DNA from 4 places in the Enterobacter cloacae complex sp. HYC003_NIDB genome. Region 2 is predicted to be linked to each of the others. Evidence: predicted binding sites of a transcription regulator. Region 2 holds the regulator's gene; each other region holds the start of a gene.
What was found. Region 2 encodes PurR, which represses purine synthesis genes. Its sites were predicted from a motif close to CANGCAAACGTTTGCNTG; they were not measured.

Region 1 (4,045 bases), 1.6 Mb from region 2:
CTCAATTATTCAAGGTTAATAACCTGAATTATGTGAAAAGAAAACGGCGCGTACCGGATCGTCTTGATTCTTTAGGTTATATCAGCCAAATGAAACTTGCCATACGACCTGTCGTCTTGTCGCGGCGATAGGAGAAAAAATCACCCTTTTCGGTGAAGGTACAGCGATCTCCGCCGAAGATTTGGGTCACGCCGACGTTATTCAGGCGCTGGCGGGCAAGCTGATAAATATCGGCCAGATATTTATCTCCGGAAGCCACAAACGCTTCGACCGCTTGCGGATCTTTTTCCATAAAGGCATCGCGCACTTCGGGCCCGACCTCAAACGCCTGCGGGCCAATCGCCGGGCCAAGCCAAGCGATGAGATTTGCAGAATCGTCATGGAAGCAGGCAACGGTCTCTTCCAGCACGCCTTCGCACAGGCCTCGCCATCCGGCGTGGGCAGCAGCCACTTCAGTTCCTGCCTTATTGCAGAACAACACCGGCAGGCAATCAGCAGTCATCACCGCGCAAACCGTTCCCGGCGTATTGCTGTACGAAGCATCGGCGCGCTTAGACGCATAGGGCTCCCCCGTCAGCTTCAGCACCGCTTTACCGTGCACCTGCTCAAGCCAGACCGGTTTTGAAGGAAGGTTTCCCGCAGCAAAGAGGCGTTTACGGTTCTCTTCAACGTGCTCCAGGTTATCGCCACAGTGCGCACCGAGGTTCAGAGACTCCCACGCGCCCTGGCTCACGCCACCGATACGGGTTGAACTACAGGCGGCCACGCCTTCAGGCAGTGTCCACTCCGGGACAATCAGTTTGGTCATAACCAGTCCACGTGATCCTTATGTTCTTCGAAATCTGCGCGCATCGCGTCGATAAGTTCCACCATATCCTGTGGGATCGGCGCATGCCATTCCATCTGAATTCCGGTGATTGGGTGGTAAAGACGCAGCATCGTCGCATGCAGCGCCTGGCGATCGAATTTACGCAGCACGGAGATGAATTCATCCGATGCGCCCTTTGGTGGACGCGGACGACCGCCGTAAACCGGGTCACCCACCAGCGGATGGGTAATATGCGCCATGTGCACGCGGATCTGGTGAGTACGCCCGGTTTCCAGGCGCAGACGCAGGCGCGTATGAATACGGAAATGTTCCATGATGCGGTAGTGGGTTACCGCCGGTTTACCCATCGGGTGTACGGACATATGCGTACGCTTGGTTGGGTGACGGCTGATAGGCTCTTCCACCGTGCCGCCAGAGGTCATATGACCAATCGCCACCGCTTCATACTCACGGGTGATTTCGCGCAGTTGCAACGATTCCACCAGGCGAGTCTGGGCGGGAACCGTCTTCGCCACCACCATCAGACCCGTGGTGTCTTTATCCAGACGGTGAACGATACCGGCACGCGGTACATCGGCAATCGGCGGATAATAATGAAGGAGAGCGTTAAGTACCGTACCGTCAGGATTGCCCGCGCCCGGGTGAACAACAAAGTCGCGCGGCTTGTTGATGACCAGAATGTCGTCATCTTCGTAGACGATATCCAGCGGGATATCCTGCGGCTCGAAGCGGACTTCCTCTTCGATTTCAGCATTGATGGCGACAGCTTCCCCACCAAACACTTTCTCTTTTGGTTTGTCCCAGATCTTGCCGTTTACCAGCACGCGCTGGTCAAGGATCCATTCTTTTATGCGTGAACGCGAATAATCAGGGAACAATTCGGCCAAAGCCTGATCTAAGCGTTGACCGAGCTGATTTTCGGAGACTGTTGCGGTGAGTTCTACTCGTTGTGCCATAAACTGCTTCTTCGTTTAACGTTGGGTTTTACGGCTTTGCCGTTTAATATAGTGTGCTATTGTAGCTGGTCTTAATCGGGAGCAGGAACTGAGTTTCTCCCGGACAAACATTTGAGGAAAGTCAAAACGTCATGACGCGCATGAAATATCTGGTGGCAGCGGCCACGTTGAGCCTGGCTTTGGTGGGCTGCTCCGGTTCGAATGAACAGGTCCCTGACAATCCGCCGAATGAAATCTATGCGACTGCACAACAAAAGTTGCAGGACGGTAACTGGAAACAGGCGATAACGCAACTGGAAGCGTTGGATAATCGCTATCCGTTTGGCCCGTATTCGCAGCAGGTACAGTTAGATCTTATCTACGCCTACTACAAAAATGCCGATCTGCCGCTGGCTCAGGCAACCATCGATCGTTTCATGCGTCTGAACCCTACCCATCCTAACATCGATTACGTGATGTACATGCGCGGCCTGACTAACATGGCGCTGGATGATAGTGCATTGCAGGGCTTCTTCGGGGTGGATCGTTCCGACCGTGACCCGCAACATGCGCGTGATGCTTTCAATGACTTCTCCAAACTGGTGCGTAGCTACCCGAACAGCCAGTACATTACCGATGCCACTAAGCGTCTGGTATTCCTGAAAGATCGTCTGGCGAAGTATGAGTACTCCGTTGCGGAATACTACACCCGCCGTGGCGCATGGGTTGCCGTGGTTAACCGTGTAGAAGGCATGCTGCGTGATTATCCGGATACCCAGGCCACGCGTGATGGCCTGAAGCTGATGGAGAATGCGTATCGCCAGATGCAGATGACGGCTCAGGCTGACAAAGTGGCGAAAATCATCGCCGCGAACAGCAGCAACACCTGATACCGCTACAACGCATAACGGCAGCCCGCGGGCTGCCGTTTTTTTATTCTTTCAGACTTACGCTGAAGCGGTTTAGCTTCAACACATCCATTCAACTATGACCGCAATTGTTGGCTTCGACAAGGTAAATCTCACCTCTTCCTGCCCTGCCTCACAAAAAAGATTCCCTGACAAAAACCGACAAAATAACGTGATCTAAATCACACATTTTGACATTAGGTCGGGTATGCTGGAATCACCAAGACGGAAAGACAAGAGGTAAAATTTATGACAATGAACATTACCAGTAAACAAATGGAAATTACTCCGGCAATCCGCCAGCACGTCGCAGACCGTCTCGCCAAACTGGATAAATGGCAAACACATTTGATTAATCCACATATCATCCTGTCCAAGGAGCCGCAGGGTTTCATCGCTGATGCAACTATCAATACTCCAAACGGCCATCTGGTCGCCAGCGCAAAACACGAGGATATGTACACCGCAATTAACGATTTGATCAACAAGCTGGAACGGCAGCTCAATAAAGTGCAACACAAAGGTGAAGCACGTCGCGCCGCAACCTCGGTGAAAGACGCCAGCTTCGCGGAAGAAGTTGAAGAAGAGTAATCCTCTAAAATTGAGTGTACCGACAACGCGCCTTCGGGCGCGTTTTTTATTGACAGGATCAAAACAGTGCAGGTACTTTAACCCTATCAATTTCAGGATGACTTTATGAAACAGACGCCGTTTTTCTTCGCATTCTTTTTTACCTTCCCCTGACCGGGAGGCGTTTCGTCGTGTGATAAAGAATGCGAAGACGAACAACAAGGCCTCCCACACCGGGAGGCCTTTTTTATTGATAACGATAAAATGAGACAGACAACACTATGACACCGGAAAACCCGCTCCTGGATTTACGCGTAAAAATCAGTGCACTCGACGAAAAATTACTGGCCCTGCTGGCAGAACGCCGCGCGCTCGCCGTTGAAGTGGGCAAAGCCAAGCTCGAGTCCCATCGGCCGGTGCGCGATATCGATCGCGAACGTGATTTACTGGAACGGTTGATTCAACTCGGCAAAGCGCATCATCTGGATGCGCACTACATCACCCGCCTGTTCCAGCTCATCATCGAAGACTCCGTTCTGACGCAACAAGCCCTGCTCCAGCAGCATCTGAACAAAACCAACCCGCACTCTGCTCGTATCGCTTTCCTCGGCCCGAAAGGCTCCTATTCTCACCTGGCGGCTCGCCAGTACGCAGCCCGACATTTCGAAGAGTTTATTGAGAGCGGCTGCGCGAAATTTGCAGACATCTTCAACCAGGTCGAAACCGGCCAGGCAGATTACGCCGTGGTGCCTATTGAGAACACCAGTTCCGGCGCCATCAACGATGTTTACGATCTGCTCCAG
Region 2 (4,045 bases):
CGACAGCCCAGGTCGCAATCACGCTTAGGGCATACAGCACCAGCAGCCAGGGCAGCATCTGTTGGCCTTCCCATTTTTGCAGCGCGGCGCGACAGCCATAGCCACCCACCAGGAAGGCGATGGTCTGTGGTACATAGCTCAGGCCGATAGCCGCCGGGCTGTAGCCCATGTCATGCAGAATGAACGGCGAACCGGTCAGCCAGGCAAAGAAGCTGGCAGAGCAGGCAGCATAAATCAGCACGTTACCGCGATAGGCTTTCGACCGCAGTAAAGAGGTAAAGGTGATGGGCTTTGCGTCCGGATGCGTCTCTTTTTTATGCGCAGGTTTAAGCCCGAAAGCAGGCAGCATCAGGACCAGCGTAATAGCAAAGAGCGTGGCGAAAATAGCCTGCCAGTCGAAATGCGCGAGGATCCAGCTGCCCAGTAACGGGGCAAGCGCCGGCGACAGGCCGACCAGCGGCATAATAGTGGCGAATATGCGGTTAGTGCGCGAGGCGGGGTAGTAATCGGTCACCAGCGCCTGCCAGGTGACCGCAGCGGCGCAGACACCGACCGCCTGAATAAAGCGCAGCGCCAGCAGCCAGGCGGCATCGCGGACCCACATCATGCCCAGACAGCCTACGGCAAAAATCGCCAGCCCCAACAACAGGACGGGCTTACGGCCAAAACGATCCGAGAGCGGCCCCCACAGCAATTGCGCAAAAGCAAAGCCAGCGAGGAACAAACTTAAACTGGCGCTGATGGCGGCGGCAGGGGTTTGCAAATCTTCCTGCATCGCGGCGAACGCGGGCAGATACATATCGGTCGCCAAAAAGCCCAGCACGCTTAAGCCGCCGAGCCAGACTAAAAATCCTTTCCTGGGTTGCACTTTTTTTCTCCTGAGGAGGCAGGTGTACGTTGGCGCAGAGTGTAGGGAGTGCAAAGCGGCTTGTGAAACGCTAATATTTGGCGGGTGCATTCAAAAAATTTGCAGGCTAAAGATGTGGTCAGATTATTCCCTTGAAGTGGTTGATGCCGTGGCGCGTAACGGCAGCTTTACCGGTGCCGCCCAGGAGCTGCATCGCGTTCCCTCGGCTATCAGCTATACGGTGCGCCAGCTGGAAGCGTGGCTGGCGGTCCCGCTGTTCGAGCGGCGCCATCGCGACGTGGAGCTCACGCCTGCCGGAGCGTGGTTTTTGAAGGAAGGGCGGTCTGTTATCAAAAAAATGCAGATCACCCGTGAGCAGTGCCAGCAGATCGCCAACGGCTGGCGCGGGCATCTCGCTATCGCGGTGGATAACATCGTTAAGCCGGAGCGGACCCGGCAGATGATCGTCGATTTCTATCGTCATTTTTCCGACGTCGAACTGCGTGTTTCGCAGGAAGTGTTCAACGGCGTCTGGGATGCGCTGGCGGACGGCAGGGCGGAGATGGCGATTGGTGCAACCCAGGCGATCCCGGTTGGGGGGCGCTACGCGTTTCGCGACATGGGCATGCTGAGCTGGACCTGCGTGGTCGCGCGCGATCACCCGCTGGCGGCGCAGGAAGGTCCGCTGAGCGATGACACCTTACGCAACTGGCCCTCGCTGGTGCTGGAAGATACCTCCCGCTCGCTGCCCAAGCGCATTACCTGGCTGCTGGATAATCAGCGCCGCGTGGTCGCGCCGGACTGGGAGTCGTCGGCCACCTGTCTGAGCGCGGGGCTGTGCGTTGGCATGGTGCCGGTGCATTTTGCGCGCCCGCGCATCGATGCGGGAGAGTGGGTGGCCTTGACGCTGGAAAACCCCTTCCCGGATGCCGCGTGCTGTCTGACGTGGCAGCAAAACGACGTCTCGCCCGCCATGGACTGGCTGCTGGATTATCTGGGCGACAGCGAAACGCTGAACCGGGAGTGGTTGCGGGAACCAGCATAGCTGGTCCCGTAAAGTGATTAACGACGGTAGTCGCGGAACGGACCGTCCGCAACGGAACGGCGTTCAATCAGGCGCGGGTGAACTTCAATGGACTGGGACTGTTCACGCTTGTTGACGATCCTGTCCAGCAGCATGTTGAAGGCCGTTTCACCCAGCGAATCTTTCGGCTGGTGAATGGTGGTCAGCGCCGGGGTAAAGAAGCGGGCGTTGCGCACGTTGTCATAGCCGATCACCGAGATATCCTGCGGGACGCGCAGGCCGAGTTCATCCGCCGCGCAGAGCGCGCCCATCGCCATGATGTCGCCGCCGCAGAACACCGCGGTAGGGCGATGCGGCTGGGAGACGATCTGCTGCATGGCGCGATAGCCCGACTCCGGCTCGAAGTCGCCCTGAACAATCCAGTTTTCCGGCACGGTGATCAGCGCCTCTTCCATCGCTTTCATGAAACCGGCCAGACGGCCAGCTCCGGTGTTACGCTCCAGCGGACCCGGGATCACGCCAATTTCACGATGACCGCGTTCTACCAGATAACGCCCCGCCATGTAGCCGCCTTCAAAGGCGTTATCAATTACGGAGTCGGTGAAGTCTGCGCGCGCTTCGCCCCAGTCCATGACCACCATCGGAATGTGGCGATACTCTTCCAGCATGGAAAGGACCGACTCAGGGTATTCAGAACACATTACCAGCAGGCCGTCGACGCGCTTTTGCGCCATCATTGACAGGTAAGCGCGCTGTTTTTCAATGTTGTTCCACGCGTTGCCCAGAATCAGGGTATAGCCTTTCTGGAAGCAGTTTTTTTCAACGGCTTCGATGATTTCAGCAAAGTAGGCCGCTTCACTGCTGGTGGCCAGCAGGCCAATCGATTTGGTGTGATTAACCTTCAGGCTGCGGGCGACGGCACTTGGCGAGTAGTGCAGTTCTTTGATTGCCGCCCAGACGGCATTACGCGTCTCTTCAGCGACGAAACGCGTTTTGTTAATAACATGTGATACGGTTGTGGTGGAAACGTTTGCGCGTTTTGCTACGTCTTTAATTGTTGCCATTAAATGTCACTCCAGACCATATCCTAAGCTCCTGAAAAAATTGAAGGTAAACGTTTGCCTTCTCTCACCCTTATCACGCAAACATGAGTTGCGACACGCCGGGAAAACGACACAGGACGTCAGGAGGGGGTCAGTGGCCGGTACGCTAATAAATTTAGCGTGGAATTTTGTCCTATCTTGATGAAAAGGGGAAGAGGTAAAGTGGATATCCGCTTAAATCCTGGAAGATTTTTGACCTGAACTGTGTAAAAATGAGCAAGCTCACTTTTCGTAGGGTGAATAAAAGGAGAAAAATTGATGAGTACCGATCTGAAGTTTTCGCTGTTTACCACCATTGTTGTTCTTGCCCTGATTGTTGCGGGTGGTTTAACCGCTGCGCTGCACTGATTCAGGAGGGGGGAGAACCTTCTCCCTCTCTTGCCGCTATTGTTACCTCTCCGGCAAAAATCTTTTGCCAAAATGTTAACTTCTCATTTTTTGTGATTGATGTCATGCTTTTGACTTCTTAGTTCTGTGCCGGGTTATGGCACGGTATCCGGAGTCTCTTCATGAAAATCAATTTTCCCCTGCTGGCCCTGGCGATTGGCGCCTTTGGGATTGGCACCACTGAATTCTCCCCTATGGGGTTATTGCCTGTTATCGCCCGGGGTGTGGACGTCTCAATTCCTGCGGCCGGTATGTTAATTAGCGCCTACGCGATTGGCGTGATGGTGGGCGCGCCGCTGATGACGCTGCTGCTTTCCCACCGCGCTCGCCGCAATGCGCTGATTTTCCTGATGGCGATTTTCACTCTCGGAAATGTGCTTTCCGCAATTTCGCCCGATTACACCACTCTGATGCTTTCGCGCATTCTGACCAGCCTCAACCATGGCGCCTTCTTCGGACTGGGCTCGGTTGTTGCCGCCAGCGTGGTGCCAAAACATAAGCAGGCCAGCGCGGTAGCCACTATGTTCATGGGCCTCACCATCGCTAATATCGGCGGCGTTCCCGCTGCCACCTGGCTGGGAGAAGCCATCGGCTGGCGTATGTCTTTCCTCGCAACCGCCGGACTGGGCGTGGTCGCGATGGTTGCGCTGTTCTTCTCACTGCCGAAAGGAAGTGCGGGAGAAC
Region 3 (4,045 bases), 1.9 Mb from region 2:
ACGCCGAAGACGTCCTGGTGATCCAGCACTTTTTCAGCGTCGTCGACAATCACCTCAAAGCCGAAGGTTTCCGCACGGGTGCGCACCACGTCCAGCGTCTGGGGATGCACGTCCGCCGCGACGAAGAAGCGGTTGGCGTTTTTCAGCTTGCTCACGCGCTTCGCCATCGCCATCGCTTCGGCGGCGGCGGTGGCTTCGTCCAGCAGCGAGGCAGAGGCGATATCCATACCGGTCAGATCCAGCGTCACCTGCTGGAAGTTCAGCAGCGCTTCCAGACGGCCCTGGGAGACTTCTGGCTGATACGGGGTATAAGCGGTATACCAGCCCGGGTTTTCCAGCATATTACGCAGGATCACCGGCGGTAACTGCACGTTGGTGTAGCCCATGCCGATATAAGACTTATAGCGCTTGTTAAGGCCGGCGATGGCCTTCAGCTCCGCCAGCGAGGCGAACTCCGTCGTGGACTCGCCTACCTGCGGCGGCGTAGCAAGCTGGATGTCTTTTGGCACGATCTGGCCGATCAGTGCGTTTAATGAATCCGCGCCAACTGTCTTCAGCATCTCCTGCTGTTGCTGAGCATCCGGCCCAATGTGACGTTCAATGAAGGCGCCACGGTTTTCAAGCTGGCTTAAAGTCTGTGTCATGAGCGATGGTTCCTGAAACGTGCAGTGAATTTAAGTTCCCTCTCCCTTTGGGAGAGGGTTAGGGTGAGGGGAAGATTGGCACCCTCACCCCTGCCCTCTCCCAAAGGGAGAGGGGAATTACTGATTACTCGTCTTCTAACAGTGCTTCGTACGCGGTCGCATCCAGCAGCGCGGCAACCTGCGCTTCGTCGCTGGCTTTGATCTTGAAGATCCAGCCGCCTTCATACGGTTCGCTGTTGACCAGCTCCGGGGAGTCGCTCAGCGCGTCGTTCACGGCAACAATTTCACCGCTCACCGGGGCGTAGATGTCAGAGGCCGCTTTAACGGATTCCGCCACCGCACAGTCGTCGCCTGCGCTCACGGTTGCGCCCACTTCCGGCAGGTCAACAAACACCATGTCGCCCAGCAGCTCCTGCGCGTGCTCGGTGATCCCAACGGTGTAAGTGCCGTCCGCCTCTTTGCGCAGCCACTCGTGTTCTTTGCTGTATTTCAGTTCTGCTGGCACATTGCTCATTGAAGTTCTCCTGATAAAAATAGTTAGGCGACCGGCTTACCGGCGCGAACAAAAATCGGTTTGGTCACGTTGACCGGCATTTCGCGGTTGCGGATCTGCACCACCGCCGTTTCGCCAATCCCCGCCGGCACGCGTGCCAGGGCAATACTGTAGCCGAGCGTCGGGGAGAACGTTCCGCTGGTGATCACGCCTTCGCGATGATTGCCATCGGCATCGGTGAAACGCACCGGCAGCTCGCCGCGCAGCACGCCTTTTTCTTTCATCACCAGGCCAACCAGCTGTTCAGTGCCCTTCTCGCGCTGCATCTCCAGCGCTTCACGGCCAATAAAATCACGGTCGGCCGGTTCCCATGCGATGGTCCAGCCCATGTTGGCGGCCAGCGGAGAGACGCCTTCGTCCATCTCCTGACCGTAGAGGTTCATCCCCGCTTCCAGACGCAGCGTATCGCGCGCGCCCAGGCCCGCAGGCTTCACGCCCGCCTCCACCAGCGCACGCCAGAAATCAGCGGCCTTCTCGTTCGGCATGGCAATTTCGTAGCCCGCTTCACCGGTGTAGCCGGTGGTGGCGATAAACAGATCCCCCGCCTGCACGCCGAAGAACGGCTTCATGCCTTCGGTGGCTTTGCGCTGCTCGTCGCTGAACAGAGACGCGGCTTTTGCCTGGGCGTTTGGCCCCTGCACCGCAATCAGCGACAGATCGTCACGGACGGTGATGTCAATGGCGTAAGGTTCAGCGTGTTGGGAAATCCAGGAGAGGTCTTTTTCGCGGGTGGCGGAGTTTACAACGAGGCGGAAGAAATCTTCGGTGAAGTAGTAGACGATGAGGTCGTCAATCACGCCGCCAGAGGCATTGAGCATGCCGGTATAGAGCGCTTTGCCCGGCGTTTTCAGTTTGGCGACGTCGTTTGCCAGCAGATAACGCAAAAACTCCCGGGTGCGGCTACCGCGCAGGTCGACAATCGTCATATGAGACACGTCGAACATACCGGCATCGGTGCGCACCGCGTGGTGCTCATCAATCTGCGAGCCGTAGTGCAGCGGCATCATCCAGCCGTGGAAGTCCACCATGCGAGCACCGCACAACACGTGCTGTTCGTACAAAGGAGTCTGTTGAGCCATCTTTTCCTCGTTGAAAAATTCACCGTGAAACCCGGTGTCGGCCTCGCGATCGGGGGCCGACGCAAACGTTCTCTTTTACCTGAACTTACCACCGAAACCGGCGGTTAACCATAAGGTAAAACGGGTCATCACATTAGCTTATGACCAAAAATCGCTGAAAAGCCTACAGAGTTATTCACTGGGAAAATGCGATTAAACCCGCATAAAATTAACAATGATCTAACAGAATTTAGCAGATGGTGATATTTCGTGCGGAAAAACGGGCCGAATTTCCGTAACATAAAAATAGTAAGATTAGATTTTCTAATGCGAAAAATGACGTGAAATTAGATTATTTCAAACGAGGAAATTTCCCCGGCGCGGAGGCCGGGAAAATAAAGTGTGACGGGGATCGAGATTAACGTAACCAGTCGGGAAGATCGTTGAGGCCCATTGCCTGACGAAGAAGCTGCGGTTTTACGCCGGGAAGAGTGTCGGCCAGCTTGAGGCCAATATCGCGCAGCAGTTTTTTCGCCGGATTCGCTCCGGCAAACAGCTCGCGGAAACCCTGCATCCCCGCCAGCATCATCGCCGCACTGTGTTTGCGGCTGCGCTCGTAGCGACGCAGATACAGATGCTGACCAATATCTTTACCTTCCCGATGCAGGCGACGCAGCTCTTCAACCAGCTCAGCCGCGTCCATAAAGCCGAGGTTCACCCCCTGCCCGGCCAGCGGATGAATGGTATGCGCCGCATCCCCCACCAGCGCCAGACGGTGCGCGGCAAACTGACGCGCGTAGCGACCGGTTAACGGAAACGTCTGGCGTTCGCTTTCAAGCATGCACAGGCCCAGACGGTTATCAAACGCCACGCATAGCGCCTGACTGAAGGCATCCGGCGTCGCCTCCTGCATCTGCTGCGCTTTCTCCGGCTCTAAAGACCAGACGATGGAGCAGAGATGCGGATCGGCAAGCGGCAGGAAGGCCAGAATGCCGTCATTATGGAAAATCTGGCGCGCCACGCCGCCGTGCGGCTCTTCGGTGCGGATTGTGGCCACCAACGCGTGATGGCGGTAATCCCAGAAGGTCAGCGGAATATCCGCTTTGTTACGCAGCCAGGAATTGGCGCCGTCGGCACCCACCACCAGACGCGCGGTCAGCATGTCGCCACTTTCAAGAGTGATAAACGCGTCGTTTTCGCCCCACGCCACCTGCTGAAGTTTCGCCGGTGCGATCAGCGTGACGTCGCTGCACTGCTGCGCTTTCTGCCACAGCGCGTGGTGGATCACCGCGTTTTCAACGATGTGTCCAAGGTGGCTGTAGCCCATGCTTTCATCGTCAAACGCGATACGGCCGAAGCTGTCTTTATCCCACACTTCCATGCCATGGTAACAGCTGGCACGCAGCGCCACGATTTCAGACCAGACGCCAAGGTGCGTCAGTAGCTTTTCGCTGGCGGCATTGATCGCCGAGACGCGCAGCTCCGGCGGTGCATCCTGCGCCACAGGCTGCGGCGCTTTTTGCTCAAGCACGGCCACGCGCAGGCCGCTGCCCTGTAAACCACAGGCCAGCGCCAGTCCTACCATTCCGCCACCCACAATGGCGACATCAACATTTTGCACGGTCAATACTCCTTAACGCGCGACCCAACCCAGGGTCCGCTGCGCCAGCACGTCACGTGCCGGAATGAACAGTTCCATCGCCATCAGCCCAAGGTTGCGACCCGCAACCAGCGGTGCCCAGCGATTGGCAAACAGGTGGACTAAACCGTCGGTGACGCCAATGGTCGCC
Region 4 (4,045 bases), 1.5 Mb from region 2:
GAGCGCCAGCCAGCGCGTGGAATGCAAGACCATGAATCCCTCCCGAAATGGAGGCGATAGTCTGGCGTTAATCCCTGACTTTAGCAAGTCGTTAGCGCGCTATAAATTAACGATAAATTAACATCATCACCAGCCGGACAGCGTATGGCGAGAGCGGTAAAACTGTATTACGTTTATAAGACATCGCCTGAAGAGGTCGTTTGCCATGAACAGCTTACGTTATTTCGATTTCGGCTCCTCTCGTTCTTTCCTGCTTTTAATTGCCCGCATTGCTATTGTGGTCCTGTTTATTATTTTCGGTTATCCCAAGCTGACGGGGTTTAGCGGCACCGTTCAGTATATGACGTCGCTCGGCGCCCCCATGCCCATGCTGGCCGCCATTGTTGCGGTGGTGATGGAAGTCCCCGCCGCGATTCTGATTGTACTGGGCTTTTTCACCCGCCCCCTCGCGGTGATCTTTGTCTTCTATACGCTGGGAACAGCGGTGATTGGTCACCACTACTGGGATATGACGGGCGATGCGGTTCTGCCAAATATGATTAACTTCTACAAAAATGTAAGTATCGCTGGCGCCTTTATTTTGCTGGCGATTACCGGGCCGGGGGCCATCTCCCTTGACCGACGTTAGCCCATAAAAAAAGGCCGCATGAGCGGCCTTTTTCAGTTTTGCGACGCAGAGAATTATGCGTAAACCGGGAAGCGTGCGCAGATGTCCAGCACTTTACCTTTAACGCGCTCGATAACCGCGTCGTCATTGATGTTGTCCAGAACGTCACACATCCAGCCCGCCAGCTCTTTCACTTCCGCTTCTTTAAAGCCACGGCGAGTTACGGCCGGAGAACCGATACGGATACCGGAGGTCACGAACGGGCTCTTCGGATCGTTTGGCACGCTGTTTTTGTTCACGGTGATGTTGGCGCGGCCGAGGGCAGCGTCAGCTTCTTTACCGGTCAGGTTCTTATCAACCAGGTCCAGCAGGAACAGGTGGTTTTCAGTCCCGCCAGACACCACTTTGTAGCCACGGTTCAGGAACACTTCCACCATCGCTTTGGCGTTTTTAGCAACCTGCTGCTGGTAAACCTTGAACTCTGGCTCCATCGCTTCTTTCAGCGCGACGGCTTTCGCGGCGATAACGTGCATCAGCGGGCCGCCCTGGGCGCTTGGGAACACGGCGGAGTTCAGTTTTTTATACAGCTCTTCGTCACCGCCTTTCGCCAGGATCAGGCCACCGCGTGGACCTGCCAGGGTTTTGTGGGTGGTGGTGGTCACAACGTGCGCATGTGGAACCGGGTTCGGGTAAACGCCTGCCGCAATCAGACCGGCAACGTGCGCCATGTCGACGAACAGGTACGCGCCGATGCTGTCAGCGATTTCACGCATTTTTGCCCAGTCAACGATGCCGGAGTAAGCAGAGAAGCCACCGATGATCATCTTCGGCTTGTGCTCTTTGGCCTGCTTCGCCATGTCTTCGTAGTCAATTTTACCGGACTCATCAATACCGTAAGGGATGATATTGTACAGTTTGCCAGAGAAGTTAACCGGGGAGCCGTGAGTCAGGTGGCCGCCCTGCGCCAGGTTCATACCCAGAACGGTATCGCCCGGCTGCAACAGCGCGGTGTAAACAGCGAAGTTAGCCTGAGAGCCAGAGTGCGGCTGGACGTTCGCGTAGTCAGCGCCAAAGAGTTCTTTCGCACGGTCAATCGCCAGCTGCTCAACGATATCAACGTATTCGCAACCGCCGTAGTAGCGCTTGCCCGGATAACCTTCAGCATATTTGTTGGTCAGCTGAGAACCCTGCGCCTGCATCACGCGCGGGCTGGTGTAGTTTTCGGAGGCGATCAGTTCGATGTGCTCTTCCTGACGTACTTTTTCCTGCTCCATAGCCTGCCACAGTTCGGCATCATAATCGGCAATGTTCATTTCACGCTTTAACATCCGCATCTCCTGACTCAGCTAACAAGTAAATTTTTGGCCTGAAAAGGCAGTCCTGTTGGACGACGGGCAACAGTATAACTGAATAGTTCTGCGATAACAGGTCTTGACAAACGATTTTACGCAAACGTTTACCTCCACGCCACGCAAGGGTTTGAGCAATAAAGCTCTCGCCATTTTCAACGGATTTCTTTTCAGCTTTGTGATGCATATTTTTCACGATGCAAAGAACCATTTACATTGCAGGGGTATTTTTATAAGATGCATATAAAATACATCATTAAAGTAACATCAGAAGGAAGCTGCTATGCTCGACGCCCAAACCATCGCTACCGTGAAAGCCACAATCCCCCTGCTGGTTGAAACGGGTCCTAAACTGACCGCCCATTTCTACGATCGCATGTTCGCGCATAACCCGGAGCTCAAAGAGATTTTCAACATGAGCAACCAGCGTAACGGCGATCAGCGCGAAGCGCTGTTTAACGCTATTGCCGCCTATGCCAGCAACATCGAAAACCTGCCGGCTCTGCTGCCTGCGGTGGAAAAAATCGCCCAGAAGCACACCAGCTTCCAGATCAAACCTGAGCAGTACAACATCGTCGGCAGTCACCTGCTGGCAACCCTGGACGAAATGTTCAGCCCGGGCCAGGAAGTACTGGATGCCTGGGGTAAGGCCTATGGCGTACTGGCAAACGTATTCATCAACCGTGAAGCGCAGATCTACAGCGAAAACGCCAGCAAGAATGGCGGCTGGGAAGGCACGCGCGCCTTCCGCATCGTTGAGAAAACCCCGCGCAGCGCACTGATCACCAGCTTTGAGTTTGAGCCAGTGGACGGTCAGCCGGTTGCCGATTACCAGCCGGGCCAGTATCTGGGCGTCTGGCTGAAGCCTGAAGGCTTCCCGCACCAGGAGATTCGCCAGTACTCCCTGACCCGCAAGCCAGACGGCAAAGGCTATCGCATTGCGGTTAAACGTGAGGAAGGCGGTCAGGTATCCAACTGGCTGCATAACGAAGCCAGCGTGGGCGACGTGGTCCATCTGGCGGCACCGGCGGGCGATTTCTTTATGGCCGTTGAAACGAATACCCCGGTGACGCTGATCTCCGCAGGCGTAGGTCAGACGCCAATGCTGGCGATGCTGGATACGCTGGCGAAAGCAAACCACAGCGCGCAGGTTAACTGGTTCCACGCGGCGGAGAACGGTGATGTGCACGCCTTTGCGGATGAAGTCAAAGCGCTCGGAGCGACCCTGCCGCGTTTCACCGCGCATACCTGGTATCGCCTGCCGACGGAGGCAGACCGCGCAGCGGCTCGTTTCGACAGCGAAGGCCTGATGAATTTAGGGCAGCATGAAGGGGCGTTCAGCGCACCGGGGATGCAGTTCTACGTTTGTGGGCCAGTAGCGTTTATGCAGTATGCCGCGAAGCAGCTGGTAGACCTGGGCGTGAATAAAGACAACATTCATTACGAATGTTTCGGCCCGCATAAAGTGCTGTAATCGCCCGGCGGCGCTGCGCTTGCACGGGCCTACGAAGGGTTTTTTAGGCCGGGTACGCGCAGCGCCACCCGGCAAGAATGTTAAATCGCCGCGTCGTCTTCTTCGCCGGTACGGATACGGATCACGCGCGCCACGTCAAAGACGAAGATTTTCCCGTCGCCAATTTTACCGGTCTGCGCCGTGCGGATGATGGTATCCACACAGGTATCGACGATATCATCGCTCACCACAATCTCGATTTTCACTTTCGGCAGAAAGTCCACCATGTACTCTGCGCCACGGTATAGCTCGGTGTGGCCCTTCTGACGACCAAAACCTTTCACTTCAGTTACGGTCATCCCGGTGATGCCTACTTCTGCCAGCGCTTCACGTACATCATCCAGTTTGAAAGGTTTAATAATCGCATCAATCTTTTTCATGGTGGGTCCTTAAACTCTTGCCAGTAAGCAGCCTCGTAATCGGTTGCTCACAGTATCATATTCAGGCGAATTTTGCGGTATTACTCTTTAAAATCGTTCGCTTCCAGCTCGTGGCGTGAGAGCAATTTATAAAACTCGGTACGGTTACGCCCGGCCATGCGCGCCGCGTGGGTCACGTTGCCTTTGGTGATTTGCA

Region 1: a site for PurR is predicted at 2,807-2,824, ahead of raiA (ribosome-associated translation inhibitor RaiA). Genes of this name have one in related genera too.
Region 3: a site for PurR is predicted at 2,335-2,352, ahead of gcvT (glycine cleavage system aminomethyltransferase GcvT). Genes of this name have one in related genera too.
Region 4: a site for PurR is predicted at 2,053-2,070, ahead of glyA (serine hydroxymethyltransferase). Genes of this name have one in related genera too.

Annotation. Positions count from the first base shown of each region.
Region 1 is NZ_CP114220.1:1,256,068-1,260,112, reverse strand. It holds gene yfiH (purine nucleoside phosphorylase YfiH) at 77-808, opposite strand; gene rluD (23S rRNA pseudouridine(1911/1915/1917) synthase RluD) at 805-1,785, opposite strand; gene bamD (outer membrane protein assembly factor BamD) at 1,917-2,654, shown strand; gene raiA (ribosome-associated translation inhibitor RaiA) at 2,922-3,263, shown strand; Phe leader region at 3,368-3,493, shown strand; gene pheL (pheA operon leader peptide PheL) at 3,369-3,416, shown strand; gene pheA (bifunctional chorismate mutase/prephenate dehydratase) at 3,524-4,045, shown strand, end outside.
Region 2 is NZ_CP114220.1:2,819,375-2,823,419, reverse strand. It holds gene punC (purine nucleoside transporter PunC) at 1-868, opposite strand, end outside; gene punR (DNA-binding transcriptional activator PunR) at 981-1,892, shown strand; gene purR (HTH-type transcriptional repressor PurR) at 1,910-2,935, opposite strand; gene cydH (cytochrome bd-I oxidase subunit CydH) at 3,233-3,322, shown strand; gene O1722_RS13410 (MFS transporter) at 3,484-4,045, shown strand, end outside.
Region 3 is NZ_CP114220.1:904,300-908,344, reverse strand. It holds gene gcvP (aminomethyl-transferring glycine dehydrogenase) at 1-644, opposite strand, end outside; gene gcvH (glycine cleavage system protein GcvH) at 769-1,158, opposite strand; gene gcvT (glycine cleavage system aminomethyltransferase GcvT) at 1,182-2,276, opposite strand; gene ubiI (FAD-dependent 2-octaprenylphenol hydroxylase) at 2,674-3,876, opposite strand; gene ubiH (2-octaprenyl-6-methoxyphenyl hydroxylase) at 3,889-4,045, opposite strand, start outside.
Region 4 is NZ_CP114220.1:1,306,683-1,310,727, reverse strand. It holds gene O1722_RS06275 (3-phenylpropionate MFS transporter) at 1-33, opposite strand, end outside; gene O1722_RS06270 (DoxX family protein) at 206-628, shown strand; gene glyA (serine hydroxymethyltransferase) at 682-1,935, opposite strand; gene hmpA (NO-inducible flavohemoprotein) at 2,240-3,430, shown strand; gene glnB (nitrogen regulatory protein P-II) at 3,511-3,849, opposite strand; gene glrR (two-component system response regulator GlrR) at 3,930-4,045, opposite strand, start outside.